DNA from 3 places in the Streptomyces sp. NPDC024687 genome. Region 3 is predicted to be linked to each of the others. Evidence: riboswitches for the same ligand, from Rfam matches in the RefSeq annotation. Region 3 holds a riboswitch; each other region holds the start of a gene.

Region 1 (7,217 bases), on a different contig from region 3:
CCAGTCGCGAGACGAACCATGTCCGCCTGCGGCCCCTTCTGACCTTGCGAGATCTCGAACTCGACCCGCTGGCCCTCTTCAAGGGTGCGGTAGCCGTCCATCTGAATCGCGCTGTAGTGGACGAATACATCCGCACCACCGTCGACCGCGATGAAGCCGTACCCCTTCTCCGCGTTGAACCACTTGACGGTGCCCTGAGCCATGCCTAACTCCCCTATTACTGGCCCTTGCACGGATCCACACTTCATGGATCCGGGTCAGACCTCACCCCCCACATGGTTGGGGGCGTGCGCCGGAACGCGTCGACCGCGGCTGAATGTATCTGTCCAACTGCCGTCTGCAACAGGTCAATCGGACGAGAATTCCGGACGGAAGGGGTCCGGAATGTAGTGAGAATTCGCCCGAATTCGGGGCAAGTCGGGCCCCACAAAAGGAGCATAAGACGCAAAGAACCCACACACTTTGGCTACTTCTCGTCGCATCCGAAGTCGGAACTCATATGCGTGCGGCATGAAGGAAGCAGCAGGTTCCCCAACTGTACCGTGCTCAACCATAGAGAATTGCCCCCTCCGCTTCTTCGCGGAGAGGGCAATCGGATGAACACTCGGTAATTTCTGTTACCGAAGGTAATGACCAGTCATACGGTCACCCGCCGGCGACCGCCGGGATGATGGAGACTCCGGCCCCGTCGGGCGTCACCGTCTCCAGCCCCTGCTCGAACCGCACATCGTCGTCGTTCACGTACACATTCACGAACCGCCGCAGCTTGCCCTGGTCGTCGAGAACACGCGCCGCGATACCGGTGTGGTTCTTCTCCAGATCGGAGATGACCTCGGCGAGGGTCCCACCCTCGGCCTGCACCTCGGCCTTGCCGCCGGTGTAGGTGCGCAGGATGGTGGGGATGCGGACGTTGACGCTCATGCGAGGCCAGCCTCTCGGAAAGAGTCCAGATTCGGACGGATCGTGGCGGTGAGCCCGGTACCGGCCACCGCGTCCAGGGTCTTGAGACCGTCGCCGGTGTTCAGCACCACCGTGGTCTTCGTCGGGTCGAGGACGCCGTTCTCGATCAGCTTGCGGGTCACACCCACCGTCACGCCACCCGCGGTCTCCGCGAAGATCCCCTCGGTCCGCGCCAGCAGCTTGATCGCGTCGACGATCTGCTCGTCGTTCACGTCCTCCACCGCACCGCCGGTACGACGCGCGATGTCCAGCACGTACGGACCGTCCGCGGGGTTGCCGATGGCCAGCGACTTGGCGATGGTGTCCGGCTTCTGGGGGCGGACCACGTCGTGCCCGGCCTTGTACGCCACCGACACCGGCGAGCACCCCTCCGCCTGCGCGCCGAAGATCTTGTACGGCCTGTCCTCGACGAGCCCCAGCTTGATCAGCTCCTGCAGACCCTTGTCGATCTTCGTGAGCTGCGAGCCGGAGGCGATCGGCACGACCAGCTGGTCGGGGAGCTTCCAGCCCAGCTGCTCGCAGATCTCGTACGCCAGGGTCTTGGAGCCCTCCGCGTAGTACGGCCGCAGGTTGACGTTGACGAAGCCCCAGCCCTCACCGGCCGGGTCGCCGATCAGCTCGGAGCAGAAGCGGTTCACGTCGTCGTAGTTGCCCTCGATGCCGACGAGCTCGCCGCCGTAGATCGCGGCCATGACGACCTTGCCCTGCTCCAGGTCGTGCGGGATGAACACGCAGGAGCGGAAGCCGGCCCGGGCCGCGGCGGCGCCGACGGCGCCGGCCAGGTTGCCGGTGGAGGAGCAGGAGAGGGTGGTGAAGCCGAAGGCGCGGGCGGCCTCGATGGCCTGCGCGACGACGCGGTCCTTGAAGGAGTGCGTCGGGTTGCCGGAGTCGTCCTTGATGTACAGGCCGCCGGTCACGCCAAGCTCGCGGGCGAGGTTGTCGGCCTTGACGAGCTGGGTCCAGCCGGGGTTGATGTTGGGCTTGTCGGCCACGTCCGCGGGGACGGGCAGCAGCGGGGCGTAGCGCCAGATGTTCGAAGGTCCCGCCTCGATGCGCTTGCGGAGCTCCTCGGTTTCGTAGGCCGAGAAGTCGTACGCGATCTCGAGCGGGCCGAAACACTCCTCGCAGGCGAAGACCGGGCCGAGCGGGACGCGGTGGCCGCATTCGCGGCAGCTCAGTGCCGCGGCGGGACCCAGATCGACGGAGTTCGTGGTGCTTGCAACAGTCTGCGCAGCCATGGAGGCGAGGCCCTTTCTCCTCATCTTCCTCACGACGCACTTCGCCGTGAGACGGATTTGGCACCTTCCCGAGTCGGGAGCCTCGCGGAGACGATCGCCAGCGATCGCTACGAGAACCGACTGGAGGGTTGCCGGGGCTTCATCGGGCCGTATCCCTCTGCCCCTCTGGATGAGCGGTATGAAGTTGTTAACGGCGGCCACCCAGGACATGCGATGGTCATCCGCGTTGTTCAAGACTGTAACCGACGACCAGGACAGTTGAGAGAGACGTCCGAACCGCGAGATGACCTACCCATCAGCCGCTTCCAGCGGCGGGCACGCTAAGGAGCCGCGCACTGTGCTGAACGAAGTCGAGCGCTGGCTGGCCACCAGGTCCTGGTCCGCGACTGATCGCCCGCTCCACCGGATCATGGCCGCGAAGCGGAGCTCGGGGCAGACCGTCAGTGTCGTCCTGCCCGCGCTCAACGAGGAGGAGACGGTCGGTGACATCGTCGCCGTGATCCGTCATGACCTCATGCAACAGGTCCCGCTCGTCGACGAGATCGTCGTCGTCGACTCGGGATCGACCGACCGTACGTCCGAGGTCGCGGCCGCGGCAGGCGCGCGGGTCGTCCACCGCGACGACATCCTCCCGCGCATACCCGCCGTGCCCGGCAAGGGCGAGGTCCTGTGGCGCTCCCTGCTGGTCACCAGCGGGGACATCGTCTGCTTCATCGACGCCGACCTGAAGGAGTTCTCCTCGGACTTCGTCTCCGGCATCGTCGGCCCGCTGCTCACCGATCCCGGGGTCGACCTGGTCAAGGGCATGTACGACCGTCCCCTGGGCGGCGCCGCCGGGCAGGGCGGCCGGGTCACCGAGCTCATGGCGCGCCCGCTGCTGAACATGCACTGGCCGCAGCTGGCCGGTTTCGTGCAGCCGCTGGGCGGCGAGTACGCGGCCCGGCGCTCGTTGCTGGAGCAGCTGCCGTTCCCCGTGGGTTACGGCATCGAGCTGGGCATGCTGGTCGACGCCCTGCACCTGGTCGGTCTCGACGCCCTCGCCCAGGTCGACGTCGGGGTGCGCAAGCACCGCCACCAGGACGGTCAGGCCCTGGGCCGGATGTCCGCGGCGATCTACCGCACCGCCCAGCTGAGGCTGGCCCGCGGCCATATGATCCGGCCCGCCATTACCCAGTTCGAGCGGGGCCGGGACGGCTTCGAGCCGCGGACGTACTCCGTGGACACCGAGGAGCGGCCGCCGATGGTGGAGATCGCGGAGTACGCGGAGCGGAAGGTCGCGTAAGTGCGCGGAAGTGCGCAACCGCACGTTTGAGCGTTTGGGGGCCGGGCTAGGTTGAGGCGTATGGCGTCAACCAACAGTGCTGCTCAGGTGCTGGTCGCGTCCAACCGCGGCCCGGTCTCGTACGAAGTGCGCGAGGACGGCTCGCTGCATGCCAAACGCGGTGGCGGCGGGCTGGTCTCGGGCCTGTCGGCGATCGGCTCCGACGCGGGCTCCCTGTGGGTGTGCTCGGCGCTCGGCGACGGCGACCGCGAGGCGGTCCGGCGCGGGGTCGGCGAGGCGGGGGTCCGCATGCTCGACATCCCGGCCGACGTGCACGCCGACGCGTACAACGGCATCGCCAACTCGGTGTTGTGGTTCGTCCACCACCTGCTGTACCAGACCCCGCTGGAGCCGTCCTTCGACGCGGAGTTCCGGCGGCAGTGGGCGTCGTACGAGACGTACAACCGCGCGTTCGCCGAGGCGCTGGCTCAGGAGGCGGCCGAGGGGGCGGCGGTCCTGGTCCAGGACTACCACCTGTGCCTGGTGCCGGGGATGCTCCGTGAACTCCGTCCCGACCTGCGCATCGCCCACTTCTCGCACACGCCGTGGGCGCCGGTGGACTACTTCCGGATGCTGCCCGACGACATCGCGGGCCGGCTCCTGCGCGGCATGCTGGGCGCCGACCGGCTCGGCTTCCTCACCCAGCGTTGGGCGGACGCGTTCACGGCCTGCTGTACGGAGCTCGCGGACGGGCTCGGCGAGACCCGGATCGGGGTGCACGGGCTGGGCGCGGACGCGGACTTCCTGCGCGCGCGTTCCCACGAGGCCGATGTCGAGGAACGCATCGTCGGACTGCGCGAGGAGATCGGCGCGGGCCGGAAGACGATCGTGCGGGTGGACCGGACCGAGCTGTCCAAGAACATCGTGCGCGGGCTGCGGGCCTACCGGCGGTTGCTGGAGTCGCGGCCGGAGTGGCGCGAGCGGGTCGTGCACGTGGCGTTCGCGTATCCCTCGCGGCAGGACCTGGCGGTGTACCGGGACTACACGGCCGAGGTGCAGCGGGTTGCGGAGGAGATCAACGACACGTTCGGCACACCGGGCTGGACGCCGGTCCTGCTGAATCTGAAGGACGACTTCGCGCGCTCCCTCGCCGCGTACCGGCTGGCCGACGTGGCGCTGGTCAACCCCATCCGGGACGGCATGAACCTGGTCGCGAAGGAGGTGCCGGTGGTGTCCGACCAGGGGTGCGCGCTGGTGCTGTCGCGGGAGGCCGGGGCGTACGAGGAGTTGGGTGACGACGCGATCGTGGTGAACCCGTACGACGTCGAGCAGACGGCGGCGGCCCTGCACGAGGCCCTGACGATGCCGGCCCACGAACGGGTGGACCGCGCGAAGAGGCTCACCGCGGCAGCGACGGCACTCCCACCGGCTCAGTGGTTCCTGGACCAGCTGAACGCCCTGAAGGTACTGAACGGGTGAGCATGAACCTTCCTACACCCACCACGCCTGCCGGGCGGGACGGTCTGCGGGCGCTTCTCGCGGAGCCGCGGCGGGCGGTGATCGGGCTCGACTTCGACGGGACGCTGGCGCCGATCGTGGCGGATCCGGAGCAGGCGCGGGCGCACCCCGAGGCGGTGGCCGTCCTCGCCGCCCTGGCACCGAAGGTGGCCTCCGTCGCGGTGATCACCGGCCGCCCGGCCGAGATCGCGGTCCGCTACGGCGGCTTCGCGGGCGTACCCGGCCTGGAGCACCTGACCGTCCTGGGTCACTACGGCGCGGAACGCTGGGACGCGGCGACGGGCGAGGTCACGGCGCCCGAGCCGCATCCCGGCGTGGCCGCGGTCCGTGCCGAGCTGCCGGAGCTCCTCGACGGGACCGGCGCCTGGGTCGAGGAGAAGGGCGGCCGGGCGGTGGCTGTGCACACCCGCCGCGCCCCGGACCCGCAGGCCGCGTTCGACGCCCTCCGCGCCCCTCTCGGCGACCTGGCCGCCCATCACGGCCTGATCGTCGAGCCGGGCCGACTGGTCCTGGAACTGCGTCCCCCGGGCATGGACAAGGGCGTGGCCCTGCTGACCCACGTCCGCGACCTGTCCGCCGGCTCCGTCCTCTACGCCGGCGACGACCTGGGCGACCTGCCCGCCTTCGCCGCGGTCGACCAACTCCGCGGCACCGGCACCCCCGGCCTCCTGGTGTGCAGCGGCAGCGACGAGGTGGCGGAACTGCGCAAGCGGGCGGACCTGGTGGTGGACGGCCCGGCCGGTGTGGTGGGCCTGCTGCGGGACCTGGCGGAACGGCTCGCCTGACCGCCGCCGGCCCGCAGCCGACGTTCAGCCGGCCCTCAGCGCTCCGCCCGCCGGGCCTCCCGCACCCTCCGCAGCCGGTTCACCGTCACCGGGTCGAAGACGAGCGCGCGTTCGTCGTCCAGCAGGGCGTTGAGCAGCTGGTAGTAGCGGACCGGCGCCAGGCCGAGTTCCTCGCGTATCGCCCGCTCCTTGGCACCGGGCCCCGCGAAGGAGCGTCGCTCCAGCGCGAGGATGTCCCGCTCCCGGCGGTCGAGTTCCGCATGCTCCATGCCCCCGACCGTAACGCCCGCCACTGACAGACAGCGCCTACAGGGCGCCTACTCGGCGTTCCGCGCGGTCAGCTGCAACGCGCGCAGCACCTCCGTGGGGTCCCCGTCGGAGCTCACCGCGGAGCCGATCCGCCGTTTCACGGCCGCGCTGACCGAGGCCCACGACGTCTTCCCCACCGGAGGCAGCTCCGCGGAGGGCAGCGCGTCGAGGAAGGGCTTGAGGTCGGCGTCCCGGGAGGCCCTGCTCATGACCTCGGAGGCGGAGTTGGTCACCGGCAGCAGGTCGTACTCCCGTGAGAAGGCGAGCACGTTCTTCTCGCTGTAGACGAAGTCGAGGAAGTCGCCCACCTGCTCGGCGTGCCCGTTCTGCTTGAAGGCCATCATCCAGTCGGCGACGCCCATGGAGTTCTTGGTCGGCCGGTCGGTGCCGGGCATGGGCACCATCCCGAACTTCACCCCCTTCTCGGCGGCGATCTTCATCAGCGAGGGGTGCCCGTTGAGCATCCCGACGTCCCCGGCGGCGAACGCCGAGAACGCGGCGGCCCGGTTCAGGTTCTCGGGTGCGACCGGACCGGTCAGTCCCTTGCCGACGAGGTCGTCCTTGAGCCAGGTCAGCGTCGCGATGTTCTCGTCGGAGTCGATCCCGTACGTGCCGACGTCGTCGACGTACCCGCCGCCCCCGCTCAGCAGCCACTGCATGGTCTCGGCCTGCGCCTCCTCGGGGCCGAGCGGCAGCGCGTACGGGTACTTCACCCCGTCCGCCTTGAGCGCCTCGGCGTCGGCGGCCAGCTGCTTCCACGTCTTCGGCGGGGTGAGCCCGGCGTCGGCGAAGAGGGTCTTGTTGTAGAAGAGCAGCCGGGTCGACGCGGCGAACGGCATCCCGTACTGCATCCCGTTGATCCGTCCCGCGGAGCCGAGCTGGGCGACGAAGTCGGCCTGTTCCCGGATCCCGATCAGGTCGTCGGCCTTGTAGAGCAGCCCCTTGTCCGCGTAGTCGGCATAAGCGCCGATCTGCGCCATGTCGGGAGCCTTCCCGGCGTCGACCAGCTCCTTGACCTTGCGGTCGACGTCGGTCCAGGAGTACACGCTGACGTCGATCTTCACGCCGGAGTGCCGGGCCTCGTACTCCTTGACGAGTTCGTCCCAGTACTTCTGGGAGCTGTTGGCCGAGCTGTCGCCGTAGTCG
Region 2 (7,217 bases), on a different contig from region 3:
GCGGCCTCGTTCGGGCGGGCACTGATCTGGACGCGCACGCCCGCCCGGCCGCTGCTGACGTAATCCAGGGTCGCGATCGCCTTGGAAAGGTGGAACGGCTCGGTATGGGTGACCACCGCGGTCGGCACCAGACCTATGTGCCGGGTCAGCGGGGCGACGCGGGAGGCGATGAGCACGGCGTCGAGGCGGCCACGGACCTGGTCGGTGCGCTCGTCCGGGTCGAGGAAGTGGGAGGACTGCGGGCCCAGTCCGTCCTCGATGGTGACGAAGTCGAGCAGGCCACGCTCCGCCTCGTCGACCAGGTCGGCCCAGTATCCGGCGGTGAGCAGCTCTTGGGGCCGGGCCACCGGCTCACGCCAGGAAGCGGGGTGCCAGCCGGTGCCGTCCAGAGCGACGGCCAGATGCAGCAAGGGGGAAGAAGGGGACACGGGCGGGTGCCTTCCTGGAGATCCGTACGAGAAAACCGGCCCACGGGCGGGCGGGACACGGCGGCTGGGGCAGCTGAACGGGTCAGGAACAACAGAGCGCGGCGGACACGCGCAGGAGATCGACATGAGGCCGGGAGTGGAGGTGGACGGAGCGAAGTGTGCTGGTCACTCCCGTCACCTCCTCCTTCTGGGCGGCGCGGCGGCGCCCGGCAGATCTCGTCGTGAGTCACAACACCCCGGCCTCACGGGATGTTCCCAACCGTGGGCCGGGCCGTGCTGCGTCCCCGTGCGAGGGAGCCGGACGCAGAGATGCCCTGCACGGCTTCCTGGCGGTGGGTCAGGAGTTGTCCAGCGGCAGCCCGGGCGGGTTGACCTCCGACTTGGAGACGGCGTCGTGGGAGAGGTTCCACGCGGCGAGCCACTTGGCGTACTGACCGTTGTCGATCAGGTAGTTGATCGCGTCGGCGAGGGGCTTGGCGAGGCCGCTACCCTTCTTGGCGGTCGCGGCGATCAGGCCCTGGAGCGTCTCACCGGCACCGGAGTACTGGCCCGCGATGCGGGTCGCGTTGGGTGTGCTCGCGGTCTGGGTGACGTGGTAGGAGGAGTTGGGGCTGGGACCCAGGTAGGCGTCGATCTTGCCGCTGGCGAGGGCCAGGTAGATGCTGGGGCTGTCCTGGAAGTACTTGATGGTGAGCTTCTTGCCCTCCTTCTTCAGCTTGGCCTGCCACTCCAGCAGGATCCGCTCCTGGTTGGTGCCGGCTCCGACCGAGACCGTCTTGCCCGCGAGGGCCTCGTAGTCACCGTCGAAGGTCCACTTCGAGGTCTTGAGCGTCTCGAAGGCGAGATCGTCCTTGCGGTAGGAGGCGAACTCGTACTTCTGCTTGCGCTCCTCGGTGTCGGTGATGTTGGAGAAGCCGACGTTCACCTTGCCGCTGTCGATGCCGACGAAGAGGTTCTCCCAGGTGAACCGCTTGACCTCGGGCTTCAGGCCGAGGACGGCGGCGACCAGGCGGGCAAGGTCGCTCTCGGAGCCGGTGAGGGTCTTCTGGTCGCTGCCCACGAAGCCCAGCGGCGGGGAACCGGAGGGCAGGGTGCCGGAACCGATGACCAGCTTGCCGCTCTTCTTCACGGCGGCGGGCAGTTCGGCGCTGATGGACTTCACCTCGGCGACCTTGAGAGTGGTCTCCTTGGCGGCGCCGTTGGACAGGCGGCCCACGGTGACCGTGCCCGCGCTGTCGGTCGTCCTGGTGGCGGCGTCGCTGTCACCGCCGCAGGCGGCGAGCCCGCCCGCAAGGGTGGCGACGGTGGTCGCCGCGGTGATGCCGCGTATCAGGCTGCGTCGGGAGGGGTGAACGGGCATGGCTGTCCTTAGGAGTTGAGAGAGTTGAGAGAAACAGGCGGTGGGAAAAGGGGTTCAGAGGACCTTGCTCAGGAAGTCCCGGGTCCGTTCGTTGCGCGGCCGGTCGAGGACCTCGGAGGGCGGGCCCTGCTCGACGATGCGTCCGCCGTCGATGAAGACGACCCGGTCGGCGACCTCGCGGGCGAAGCCGATCTCGTGGGTGACGATGACGAGCGTGGTGCCGCTGGTCGCCAGGTCCTTGATGACGGCCAGGACCTCACCGACGAGTTCGGGATCGAGGGCGGAGGTCGGCTCGTCGAAGAGGATGACTCCCGGTCGCAGGGCGAGGGCGCGGGCGATGGCCACGCGCTGCTGCTGGCCTCCCGACAACTGCCGGGGGTATGCGCCGATTTTGTCACCGAGTCCGACCCTGCCGAGGAGTTCGCGGGCCAGTTCCTGCGCCTGCGCCCTGCCGAGCTTGCCGGTCGCCACCGGCGCGGCGGCCACGTTGTCGAGGACGGTCAGGTGCGGGAAGAGGTTGAAGTTCTGGAAGACGAACCCGATGCGGCTGCGCTGGGCCAGGATGGCGCGCTCGCTGAGCTCCTTCAGCCGGTCACCCTGCCGGCGGACGCCGATCAACTCGTCGTTGACGCTGACATAGCCGATCTCCGGCTTCTCCAGGTGGTTGATGACCCGCAGCAGGGTGGACTTCCCGGAGCCGGACGCGCCGAGGATCACGGTGACCTCGCCGGGCCGCACGGTCAGGTCGACGCCGTCCAGGACCCGGTGGGTGCCGTACCACTTGTGCACGCCGTGCACTTCGAGCGCGACGGGGGTGATGTCGGTGACGGTCATATCGCGGTCTCCCTGCGGACACGCGCCGTGAGGTCGGTGAGACCGGCGCGCAGTTTCTGGAGCGGGGTCGGCGGCAGGGAGCGGGTGGCGCCGCGGGCGTAGTACCGCTCGACATAGAACTGCACGACGGAGACGGCACTGGTCAGGATCAGGTACCAGACGGTGGCGACCAGCAGCAGCGGCACGATGTCTCCGGGGTAGGTGGAGCCCATGGACTGCACGCTGCCGAACAGGTCGAGCAGGGAGACGTAGAAGACCAGCGAGGTGCTCTTGATGAGGCCGATGAGCTGGTTGACGTAGTTCGGGGTGATCGAGCGCAGCGCCTGCGGGAAGACGATCATGCGGAACTGGTAGCCCTTCGGCAGACCGAGGGCCGAGGCCGCTTCGTGCTGGCCCTGGTCGACGGAGAGGATGCCGCCGCGGACCACCTCCGCGGCGTAGGCGGCCTCGTTGAGGCTGAGGCCGATCACCGCGATGACCATGTCGGTGGCGAGCCGGGACTCGTCGAAGGAGAAGAAGGCAGGACCGAAGGGGACGCCCACGCTCAGGGTCTTGTACAGGGCGCTGAAGTTGTAGAGGAACAGCAGCAGGACGATCAGCGGAATGGAGCGCAGAGCCCACACGTAGGTCCAGCTCACCGCCCGCAGCACCGGGCTCTTCGAGAGCCGGGCCAGGGCGAGCAGAATGCCGCCGAGCAGGCCCAGCACCGCACTGTAGGCGGCGACTTCCAGAGTGATGACCAGCCCGTCGAGGACGGTCGGCCGCAGGAACCAGTAGGCGAACCGGTCCCACTGGTAGAACGGGTTGGTCACCAGGCCGTGGACGAACTGGGCCGTCAGGACCAGGACGACGGCGGTGGCGATCCAGCGGCCCGGTCGCCGCAGCGGCAGAACTCGCTGCGCCGCGAGCGGCTTTGACGGGGTGTCGGGCTGCGGCGGTGCCTCGGTGACGGACACGGCAGCGCCTGGGGGTTCACTCATGAGGGGCTCCGGCGGAGTCGGGTTTCCCCTGGGGCACGGCGAACACGGCGTACTACGGCGGCAGTACGGGATGCTCGGGCACCGGGGGCTGGGCGGACGACGGCACACCGCGAACGCGGTGTTCGTCAGGAACGCGGGGGCTGCGGAGGCGGAACGTCAGCCCCGACAGCGGGCGCGGCCCGGTGCGGTACACAGTGCGCTGCTCACGCGGAGGAGATCGACGCTCCGGTCGGCCACGAGCACGTCCGTGTACGGCTGTACGCAGCCCGGGGAGCGGCGCGTGGCCGTCCTGGAGACTGCGTACATGTCCGTCACCGTGCTCTTCCGGCCCCTGGGGCCCTCGCGCTTACCGAAACGCCGTCCGGTCCGGTCGTCACCTGGGGCACCCCACCGCCGAGCGAGGGTTGCCGGTCAGCAAGCCAGGGCATGTCGCTGACACTCATGACCGTTCTGGGCCGTAGTTAAGACAAATGCCCGAACGAATGTCAATCGTGGTCCAACAGTTGGAACGGTCAGGACGTGCGGGCGCTGTGCGAGGCCCAGTCCAGAATCTGTACGGCGGCCCCTGCGGCCTCCAGGCCCCGGCAGTGGGCGTGGTGCCGGCGGGCGATGCCGTCGAGGTCGAGGTGGGTGCCGAAGGCCGGGTGGGCGGTCAGCCGGCGGGCGTAGGCCCACAGGGTGGGGTGGTCGGCGATGCGCTGGACCGCGGCGGCGTCGAGGTGGTCGCGGTGCACGGTGTCGAGTTGCACGAGCGTGACCCACAACTCGACGTCGGCCGCCGTGATGTGATCCCGGATCAGGTAGCTGCGGCCTTCCAGCCAGCGCTCCAACGAGCCCAAGGTGTCCAGCAGTTGCTCCAGCGCGGCGGTGCGGTCCGCGGCGGCGCCGCCCGCCGACCCGGCCTGCTGCGCGGCCTGCTCGACGGCCCTGCCCATCCGCTCCACGGCGTCGGTCTCCGACTCCGCTCCGCACGGGTACAGCGCCGGCCGGCCGCCGCCGAAGTGCCGGGCGAGGTCGCGGGTGATGTCGGCGGCGTGGGTGCTGACGATCCGCCCCGACCAGTCGTCGCTGAGCACCGGCGCGACGGCCGCGCCGGTGTACCGGTGCGCGCTGGCCTCGTACAGCGGGCGCAGCGCGGAGTGCCCCCCGTCCGGACAGTCGGGGACCGGGTCCAGGAAGGTCACGGGACAGACGTCGTCGAGGCCGAGCAGGCTGTGCACGACGGCGATGCGCAGGCCGTCGGCGCAGGCGGCGGCCAGGTGGAGCCGGTAGCGGCGCGGCACGGCGTAGTGCCCACTGCGCGCGTCCCGTCCGATCCTGCCCCGGAACGCGGGGGCCGGGTGGCCGGCGGGGACATGGGCGAGCGGTGTGACGGACATAGGTCTCCCCAGGGTGTCGGTGCGCAGACGTACGCGCGGCGGAAGCGTCGTCGGGCCGGAAGTGGGGGTCGGTACAGGGAGGGGCGGCGGGGCGGCGGGGCGGCTGCGGCCGGGCTCAGCCCAGGGCCCTGATCGCGCTGCAGACACGCAGCAGGTCGATGTGCCGGCGGGAGGTCAGGAGAGGCGAAGGCCGAGGTGTACGGCTCACTCGGCCGATGGCCGGTTCAAGGCGCCCCATGTTTCCCTACCTGTTCACTAGGATTCCCATGTGGAGTGTCGATCGGGCCGGGGCGCACGTCAAGAGGGCGTCCACGAGGTGGGCGAACGCGGGACCGCCGGAGCGCTCCTGGTCAGTGCGACTCGCGGCTGACCTCCGAGCCGCTGGAGCCGACGAGGAAGTCGAGGTCGGCGCCCTGGTCGGCCTGTTGGACGTGGTCGACGTACAGCCGCTCCCAGCCGCGCCTCGGGTTCGCGAAGCCCGCCACGGTGGCCGCGTTCGGGGTGCGGGCGGCGAGTTCGCCGGCGGGCACCTCCAGGTCGATGCGGCGGGCGGCGACGTCGAGGCTGATGACGTCGCCGGTCCGTACGAGAGCGAGCGGGCCGCCCGCCGCCGCCTCCGGGGCGACATGCAGCACGACGGTGCCGTACGCGGTGCCGCTCATCCGGCCGTCGCAGACGCGGACCATGTCCCGCACGCCCTGCTCCAGCAGCTTCGTGGGCAGCGGCATGTTGGCCACCTCGGGCATGCCCGGATAGCCCTTGGGTCCGCAGCCGCGCAGGACCAGGACGGAGTCGGCGTCGACGTCCAGGTCCGGGTCGTCGACGCGGGCGTGGAAGTCCTCGATGCTGTCGAAGACGACCGCCCGGCCCCGGTGGCGCAGCAGATGCGCCGAGGCCGCCGCGGGTTTGATCAGCGCCCCGTCGGGTGCGAGGCTGCCGCGCAGGACGGCGATGCCGCCCTCCTCGACGAGCGGCCGGGCCCGGGTCCTGATCACCTCGGGGTCCCAGATCGGGGCGTCGGTGAGGTGGTCCACCAGCGGCCTTCCGGTCACCGTCAGCGCGTCGGGGTCCAGCAGGTCGGCGACCTCGCGCAGCACGGCGAGCAGTCCGCCGGCCCGGTGGAGGTCCTCCATGAGGAAGCGCCCGGCGGGCTGGAGGTCCACCAGGACCGGGACCCGGGAGCCGATGCGGTCGAAGTCGTCCAGGGTCAGCTCGATGCCCAGCCGGCCCGCGATGGCGAGGAGATGGACGACGGCGTTGGTGGAGCCGCCGATCGCGGCCAGCGCCACGATCGCGTTGTGGAAGGACTCCTTGGTCAGGAAGGTGCTCGGACGGCGCTCGGCCGTCACGAGCTCCACCGCGAGGCGTCCGGTGCCATGCGCGGCCTCCAGCAGCCGGCTGTCCGGCGCGGGCGTTCCGGCCACCCCGGGGACGACCGTGCCCAGCGCCTCGGCGACCAGCGCCATCGTCGAGGCCGTACCCATGGTGTTGCAGTGCCCGCGGCTGCGGATCATCGACGACTCGGAGCGGGTGAACTGCTCCTGCGACAGGGTCCCGGCGCGGACCTCCTCCGACAGCCGCCACACGTCCGTGCCGCAGCCCAGCGGGGTGCCGCGGAAGGTGCCGGTGAGCATGGGGCCGCCTGGTACGACCACGGCGGGCAGGTCCACCGAGGCGGCGGCCATCAGCAGGGACGGGATCGTCTTGTCGCAGCCGCCCAGCAGGACCACTCCGTCGAGGGGGTTGGCCCGCAGCATCTCCTCGGTGGCCATCGCCGCCATGTTGCGCCAGAGCATCGCGGTGGGCCGCACGTTGGTCTCGCCCAGCGACACCACGGGCAGGTCGAGGGGGATGCCGCCCGCCTCGTACACACCGTCGCGCACGGATCCGGCCACCTCGTCCAGGTGCGCGTTGCAGGGCGTGAGGTCGGAGGCAGTGTTGGCTATGGCGATCTGGGGCCGGCCGGTGAACGCGTCGGCCGGGACGCCCCGGCGCATCCAGGCCCGGTGGATGTAGGGGTTGCGGTCCTGTCCCGCGTACCACTGCGCGCTGCGAAGGCCCATCGCTCGGCTCTTTCGGGTGATCGGTACGGCGGTCTACCATCCGGAACGCGATGCAGCTTACGCAGCCGTTCTCCGCTTCGACAGCCCCCGCCACGGACCGCGCCGAGGGCGACCGTCCCGTGGGACCCGACGACGCTGTCCGCCCGGTGCGGCGAGACGGCGTTCCCTGCCCC
Region 3 (7,217 bases):
ATGAACGAGGTGGAGTACCACGGCAGCTACGTCCCGCTGCAGGGCCAGCTGATGTCCGAGGCGTTCAACTCGACCATGCACATCTCCTTCGATGTGCGCGGTGGTCTGCTGATCCGGCAGATCCACCACTGGGCGGCGCTGATCTTCCTCGCCGGCATGTTCGTGCACATGATGCGCGTGTTCTTCACGGGCGCGTTCCGCAAGCCGCGTGAGGTCAACTGGCTGTTCGGCTTCCTGCTGTTCGTCCTGGGCATGTTCACCGGCTTCACCGGTTACTCGCTCCCGGACGACCTGCTCTCCGGCACCGGTGTCCGCTTCATGGAGGGCGCGATCCTGTCCGTGCCGATCGTCGGCACGTACCTGTCGTTCTTCCTGTTCGGCGGCGAGTTCCCGGGCGGCGACTTCGTGGCCCGCTTCTACTCGATCCACGTGCTGCTGCTGCCGGGCATCATGCTCGGCCTGGTCGTCGGCCACCTGATCCTGGTCTTCTACCACAAGCACACGCAGTTCGCGGGCCCCGGAAAGACCAACAACAACGTCGTCGGCATGCCGCTGCTGCCGGTCTACATGGCCAAGGCCGGAGGCTTCTTCTTCCTGGTCTTCGGTGCCATCGCGGCCATCGCGGCGATCGCCTCGATCAACCCGATCTGGGCGATGGGTCCCTACCGTCCCGACCAGGTGTCCACGGGCGCCCAGCCGGACTGGTACATGGGCTTCTCCGAGGGCCTGATCCGTGTCATGCCGGGCTGGGAGATCAACTTCTGGGGTCACACGCTCGTCCTGGGCGTGTTCATCCCGCTGATCATCTTCCCGCTGGTCCTGGTCGCCATCGCGGTCTACCCGTTCATCGAGTCCTGGGTCACCGGCGACAAGCGCGAGCACCACATCCTGGACCGCCCGCGCAACGCGCCGACGCGTACCGCGTTCGGTGTCGCGTGGATCACCTGGTACATGGTGCTGCTGATCGGTGGTGGCAACGACCTGTTCGCCACGCACTTCCACCTGTCGATCAACTCGATCACCTGGTTCGTGCGGGTCGCGTTCTTCGTCGCCCCGGTCGTGGCGTTCATCATCACCAAGCGGATCTGCCTCGGCCTGCAGCGCCGCGACAAGGACAAGGTGCTGCACGGGCGCGAGTCCGGCATCATCAAGCGCCTGCCGCACGGTGAGTTCATCGAGGTGCACGAGCCGCTCAGCCAGGAGCAGCTGCACACGCTCACGGCGCACGAGCAGTACAAGCCGGCCGAGATCGGCCCCACGGTCGACGAGAACGGCGTCGAGCGCAAGATCAAGGGCTCCGAGAAGCTGCGCGCCAAGCTGAGCGAGGCGTACTACGGCGACGAGTCCCAGATCGCCAAGCCGACCGTCGAGGAGTACAAGGAGATCACGAGCGGCCACGGCCACCACTGATCGCTGCGCTCGCCACGCGCGGTAGAAGGGCCCGTCCGACACCCCGGACGGGCCCTTCGCCGTGCCACGAGGGGCCGAGGGGAAGGGGTTCGTCCGAAGGCCGGACGGGGCCCTTTGCGCTGCCCCGCGCTGGATAGGGTGTGGGCACACTTTTCTACGACATCTGGAGCGGCCCCATGAGCGCTGTGACCCCCGCTGGAGGCGACACCGCGGCGGGCCGTTCCTGGCCCGAGGTACTGAACGCCCTGCTGTACGGCCGCGACCAGAGCGCCGACGCGACGGCGTGGGCGATGGACCGGATCATGCAGGGCGAGGCGACCGACGCGCAGATCGCCGGCTTCGTGGTCGCCCTCCGGGCCAAGGGCGAGACGGTCGAGGAGATCAACGGGCTCGTCCGGACGATGTACGCGCACGCCAACGTGATCGAGGTCCCCGGGCGGACGGTGGACATCGTCGGCACCGGCGGCGACGGCGCCAAGACCGTCAACATCTCCACCATGTCGGCGATCGTCGTGGCCGGAACCGGCGCCACGGTCGTCAAGCACGGCAACCGGGCCGCCTCTTCCGCGTCCGGCGCCTCGGACGTCCTGGAGAAGCTCGGCGTCAACCTGGAGCTGACCCCGCAGCGGGTCGCCGAGGTGGCCGGAGAGGCCGGGATCACGTTCTGCTTCGCGATCAAGTTCCACCCGGCGCTGCGTCACGCGGGCGCTGCGCGCGGCCAGTTGGGCATCCGCACGGTGTTCAACATCCTCGGCCCGCTGACCAACCCCGCCCGCGTGCGGTCCCAGGCGGTCGGGGTCGCGGATCCCCGCATGGCGCCGGTCGTCGCGGGCGTCTTCGCCGAGCGCGGCCACTCCTCCCTCGTCTTCCGCGGTGACGACGGCCTCGACGAGCTGACGACCACGTCGACCTCCCGCGTCTGGGTCGTCCGCGACGGCAAGGTCACCGAGGAGAGCTTCGACCCCCGGGACGCCGGCCTCGACCTGGTGCCGGTGGAGGCCCTGCGGGGCGGTGACCCGGCGTACAACGCGGAGGTCGCCCGCCGCCTGCTGGACGGCGAGAAGGGCCCGGTCCGGGACGCCGTACTCCTGAACTCGGCGGCCGCGCTGGTGGCCCTGGACCCGGGTTCGGGGACGTTGGCCGAGCAGCTGAGGGCCGGGATGGACAAGGCCGCCGAGGCGATCGACTCGGGGTCGGCGAAGCGGACGCTGGAGCGCTGGGTGGCCGCGAGCAACGCATAGCGCTCACCAGGGTGTCGTCCCGCGATCCGGACACGGGTTGCGGGACGACGATCATTTCACGTACGTTCTTCGACCAGGTCATGAGTGACAGTCATGAGGCCCCGGCCGACTGTCCGGCAACCCTCCGTCCGTGGCGGGGTGCCCCGGGTGAAGACCAGGCCGTAGGCAGCGAGGTCTACGGCAAGCGCGGATCCCTCACGAGCCAGGGATCCTGGTCGTTCGAGGAGTCTTCCGTGAGCAACCGAATGCGATAGGGCGCAGAGCCCCGCCTCCGCACGTCCTCTCACCTTTCACCTTTCACGGGAGTCCCCCATGTCTGTCTCCACCGCTGCCGCCGTCCAGACCATTTGTGCCCCCCTGCCCGTTCTGGGGCGGGATGTCACCGTCCCGCTGGTCACCGGTGGCGAAGTCACCTACGCCGCCCTCGACTACGCGGCCAGCGCACCGGCCCTCCAGCGGGTCTGGGACGACGTGGCGGCGTACGCGCCCTACTACGGCAGCGTGCACCGCGGGGCCGGCTACCTCTCCCAGCTGTCGACCGACCTGTTCGAGAACGCCCGCAGGACCGTCACCGAGTTCCTCGACTGCCGCGACGACGACCAGCTCATCTTCACCCGCTCGACCACCGACTCGCTCAACCTCCTCGCCGCGGCGCTCCCCGCCCACTGCCAGGTCTTCGTCTTCGAGACCGAGCACCACGCGAGCCTGCTGCCCTGGAAGGACGCCCGGGTCAGCTACCTGGACGCCCCGCGCACCCCGCGCCAGGCCGTCCAGACCCTGGAGAAGGCCCTCGCCGACCGGGACCCCCGGGGTCCGGCCCTGGTGTGCGTCACCGGCGCCTCCAACGTCACCGGTGAGCTGTGGCCCGTACGGGAACTCGCGGCGGCCGCGCACGCCCACGGCGCCCGGATCGTGCTCGACGCGGCCCAGCTCGCCCCGCACCACCCGGTGAGCGTCCGTGACCTCGACGTCGACTGGGTCGCCTTCTCCGGCCACAAGCTCTACGCCCCCTTCGGCTCCGGCGTCCTGGCCGGCCGCGCCGACTGGCTCCGGGCCGCCGACCCCTACCTCGCCGGCGGCGGCGCCAGCCGCAAGGTCACCCGGCGCGAGGACGGCGGAGTGGACGTGGAGTGGCACGACAGCGCCGCCCGCCACGAGGCCGGCTCCCCGAACGTCATCGGCGCCTACTCCATCGCGTCGGCCTGCAAGGCGCTGACCGAGGCCGGCTTCGACACCCTGGTCGCCCGCGAGCAGCACCTGATCGAGAAGGTGAAGGCCGGCCTCGCCGAGGTCCCCGAGGTCCGCGTCCTGTCCCTCTTCGGCGACGACGCCCCCCGCGTCGGCGTGATCTCCTTCGTCGTCGAGGGCTGGAACAGCTCCCACTTCGCCGCCGCCCTCTCCGCCGAGTACGGCATCGGCGTCCGCGACGGCCTCTTCTGCGCCCACCCCCTCGTGCGCACCCTCCTCGGCAGCGACCCGCAGTCCCAGGGCGAGTGCGGCGCCCCCGAGGCCGCGCCCGGCGAGAAGTCCCTCAACGCGATCCGGGTGAGCTTCGGTGCCGGCACCCCGGACGAGCACGTCGAGCGGTTCGTGCAGGCCGTGAAGGAACTGGTCGAGGACGGTGCGAAGTGGACGTACCGCACCGAGGACGGCCGCTGCGTCCCCGCCGTCTGACGGACCGGAGTCCACCGCGCGTATACGCTCCCCTCAGCAACCGTACGGAAAGCAGGGGGAGCACGGGGTGCAGGAGCTGCGCGAGACGGACCCGCCGGCCATCGGGCCCTACGCGGTCCTGGGCAGACTCGGGTCCGGCGGCATGGGCGAGGTGTATCTCGCCGAGGCGCGGGGCGGGCTGCGGCTGGCCGTGAAGGTCGTACGGGCCGAACACGCCGAGGACCGCACCTTCCGTGCCCGGTTCCGGCACGAGGTACGGGCCGCGCAGACCGTCGGCGGGGCGGGCACCTACACCGCGCGGGTCGTGGACGCAGACACCGAGGCGGCCCGTCCCTGGATGGCGACCGAGTTCGTGGCGGGACCCAACCTGCGGGACGCCGTGCTCGACCGGGGACCGCTGCCCGCGGACGCGGTACGGCTGCTGGCGGCCGCGCTCGCCGAGGCGCTCGCCGCGATCCACGCCAAGGGCCTGGTGCACCGGGACCTCAAGCCCTCCAACATCCTGCTCGCGCCGGACGGCCCCCGGGTCATCGACTTCGGGATCGTCCGGGCCCTGGAAGGCACGGCCCTGACCCGGACCGGAGTGGTCGTCGGGTCGGTCGGCTATCTCTCGCCCGAGCAGATCCGCAACGGCGCCCAGGTCGTGCCGGCCAGTGACGTCTTCTCCCTGGGCGCGGTCCTCGCCTACGCGTCCGGCGGCAAGGAACCCTTCGGCGAGGGGCAGGATTCGGTCGTTCTGCTGCGGATCCTGACCGGTGACGTGGACCTGTCCGCCGTACCGGAGGAGCAGCTGCCACTGGTGGAGGCGTGTCTGCGGGACGACCCCGGGGCCCGGCCGACCCCCGCGGAGCTGGTCGCGGCCGCGGGGCACACCACGGCCTCGCTGCGCGAGAGCCTGCGGCCGGGGTGGTACGGACCCGGTGCCGTGAAGGAGCCCGAGACCGTGCGGAGCGGGGCGCGCTGGGTTCCCGGGCACGACTCGGGGGAGCGGGAGAGCCGCGTCGAGTACGTGGCCCCGCCGACCGCCACGGACATCCCCGCGGTCACCGATGTGACACCGGCCCCTGTCCCGCCGTCGCGGCGCCGGCTGTTGCGGGTCGTGGCGGGCGGCGCCGGGGTCGTGGCGGCCGGCGGACTGGGCGGGTGGCTGTGGCTGCGGGACGCGCCGGACGGCTCCGTACAGGCAGGGGCCCCGGGCGCGCCGGCGACGGGCTGGCAGTACAAGGTCCAGGGCCTCGGCGGGCGGCGCGGCCCCTGTGCGGCCGTCTCGCCCGACGGCACGCGGGTGTACGTCGGCGGCACGGACCGCGCGCTGCACGCGCTGGACCTGGACGGGCGGACCGTATGGCGGACCTCGCTCGGCGCGGAGGCCATGTCCCCGCTCGCCACCGCCGACGGCGTGTACTGCCTGCTGGAGGACGGCCAGGAGGGTTCCTCCAAGCTGTGCGCGCTCGGCCGGGGCGGCACGGTCCGCTGGGCCAGGCGGTTCGCCGGAAACGGTCAGTTCCCGGTCGCCGCCGGCCGACTGGTCCTGGTGTCCTACGGCGACGGCTCGGACGCGGGCGGGGTGCGGGCCTACGCCCCCGACGGCAGTGTGCGCTGGTCCACGCCGACCGGACCGGCACCCACCGGTGAGCCCCTGGTGGCGGACGGCGTGGTGTACGTCGGCACCTTCGGGGACCAGGTCCAGGCCCTGGACGCGACCAGCGGCAAGCGGCTCTGGGCGACGAAGGCCGGCCTCGACACCGGCCGTCCCGTGCTGGTCGGCGACACGCTGATGGTCGGATCGGGCGGCGAGGACATGCTGCACGGCCTGAGCCGCACCGGCAAACCGCTGTGGGACTGCACCAACGACAAGGTGTACGGCAGCCGCTACTTCGCCTGTGTGCCCTTCGGCGACGTGGGCGTCACCGCGTCCGACTACGAACTGGTCGCCCTGGATCCCGCCGACGGATCGACGGCGTGGTCCTTCCGGTTCACCGACGACGGACGCCAGTACGGCGACCCCACCGTCCAGGGCGACACCGTCTACGTACGCCACGGATCGACCCTCTACGGCATCAACCGCAAGGGAAAGCAGACCTGGCACCGGCGCGTCGAGGGCGGCGCCTCCGTCGGAACCCAGAGTCCGGTCGTCCGGGACGGCCGCGTGTACGCCGCGACCGCCGACGGCATCACGGTGCTCGCGCTCGGCTCCTAGGGGCAGGCCCTAGCTGTCGAGGCCGATCGCGAACGCGGCCTCCAGGTCGTGCTGGGAGTAGGTGCGGAAGGCCACGTGGGTGTCCGTCGCCTCGACGCCCGGGATCTTGCTGATGCTGCCGGGGATGACCTCGGCGAGGTCCTCGTGCCGCTTGACCCGGACCATGGCGATCAGGTCGTACGTGCCCGTGACCGAGAAGACCTCGCTCACGGACTCCAGCGCGGCGATCCGCTCCGCGATCTCGGGGATCCGGTCCACGCTGGTCTTGATGAGGACGATCGCGGTGATCACGGCTGGTTCTCTCCCTCGGAGGCGGTGGCAGGGCTCTTACCCTACTCGCGGTCCAGTCGGCCCGGTTTTTCTGCCGGGGGTCCGGGCGTCGTCCCCCGGGAAGGCACAGCAGTGGTACGGCCGAAACGCGCCCAGGCGAAGACCAGGCCCAGGCCGAAGCCCACCAGGTGGGCCAGGTAGGCCACCCCGGGGCCGTCGGAGGCCCGGCCCGCGGCGAGCCACTGCAGCGCCGCCCAGAAGGGGAGGACGACCCAGGCGGGGAAGCGCAGCGGCAGGAAGAAGAGGAACGGCAGGAGACTGGTCACCCGGGCCCCGGGGAACAGGAAGAGCAGCGCGCCGAGAACCGCCGAGATCGCCCCGGAGGCACCGACCAGGGACTGCTCGGAGTCGGCGTTGGCAGC

The links. A riboswitch is a leader RNA that binds a small molecule or an ion and turns the genes downstream of it on or off. The one in region 3 is predicted to bind S-adenosylmethionine.
Region 1: linked by a shared signal. The riboswitch ahead of thrC (threonine synthase) and the one ahead of ACZ39I_RS04255 (aminotransferase class V-fold PLP-dependent enzyme) in region 3 are both predicted to bind S-adenosylmethionine.
Region 2: linked by a shared signal. The riboswitch ahead of ACZ39I_RS08825 (amino acid ABC transporter permease) and the one ahead of ACZ39I_RS04255 (aminotransferase class V-fold PLP-dependent enzyme) in region 3 are both predicted to bind S-adenosylmethionine.

Annotation. Positions count from the first base shown of each region.
Region 1 covers NZ_JBVHLJ010000006.1:451,108-458,324, forward strand. Annotated here, with positions in the region: gene ACZ39I_RS25625 (cold-shock protein) at 1-203, opposite strand, end outside; gene ACZ39I_RS25630 (MoaD/ThiS family protein) at 646-921, opposite strand; gene thrC (threonine synthase) at 918-2,198, opposite strand; SAM riboswitch class I at 2,216-2,374, opposite strand; gene ACZ39I_RS25640 (glucosyl-3-phosphoglycerate synthase) at 2,536-3,480, shown strand; gene ACZ39I_RS25645 (alpha,alpha-trehalose-phosphate synthase (UDP-forming)) at 3,541-4,938, shown strand; gene otsB (trehalose-phosphatase) at 4,941-5,762, shown strand; gene ACZ39I_RS25655 (DUF3263 domain-containing protein) at 5,798-6,031, opposite strand; gene ACZ39I_RS25660 (ABC transporter substrate-binding protein) at 6,080-7,217, opposite strand, start outside.
Region 2 covers NZ_JBVHLJ010000002.1:527,103-534,319, forward strand. Annotated here, with positions in the region: gene ACZ39I_RS08805 (LLM class flavin-dependent oxidoreductase) at 1-428, opposite strand, end outside; gene ACZ39I_RS08810 (putative leader peptide) at 511-606, opposite strand; gene ACZ39I_RS08815 (transporter substrate-binding domain-containing protein) at 766-1,788, opposite strand; gene ACZ39I_RS08820 (amino acid ABC transporter ATP-binding protein) at 1,843-2,622, opposite strand; gene ACZ39I_RS08825 (amino acid ABC transporter permease) at 2,619-3,602, opposite strand; SAM riboswitch class IV at 3,940-4,049, opposite strand; gene ACZ39I_RS08830 (glutathione S-transferase C-terminal domain-containing protein) at 4,115-4,981, opposite strand; gene ACZ39I_RS08835 (putative leader peptide) at 5,097-5,219, opposite strand; gene ACZ39I_RS08840 (IlvD/Edd family dehydratase) at 5,332-7,044, opposite strand.
Region 3 covers NZ_JBVHLJ010000001.1:955,644-962,860, forward strand. Annotated here, with positions in the region: gene qcrB (cytochrome bc1 complex cytochrome b subunit) at 1-1,410, shown strand, start outside; gene trpD (anthranilate phosphoribosyltransferase) at 1,587-2,651, shown strand; SAM riboswitch class IV at 2,728-2,844, shown strand; gene ACZ39I_RS04255 (aminotransferase class V-fold PLP-dependent enzyme) at 2,964-4,325, shown strand; gene ACZ39I_RS04260 (protein kinase domain-containing protein) at 4,393-6,525, shown strand; gene ACZ39I_RS04265 (Lrp/AsnC family transcriptional regulator) at 6,535-6,816, opposite strand; gene ACZ39I_RS04270 (rhomboid family intramembrane serine protease) at 6,858-7,217, opposite strand, start outside.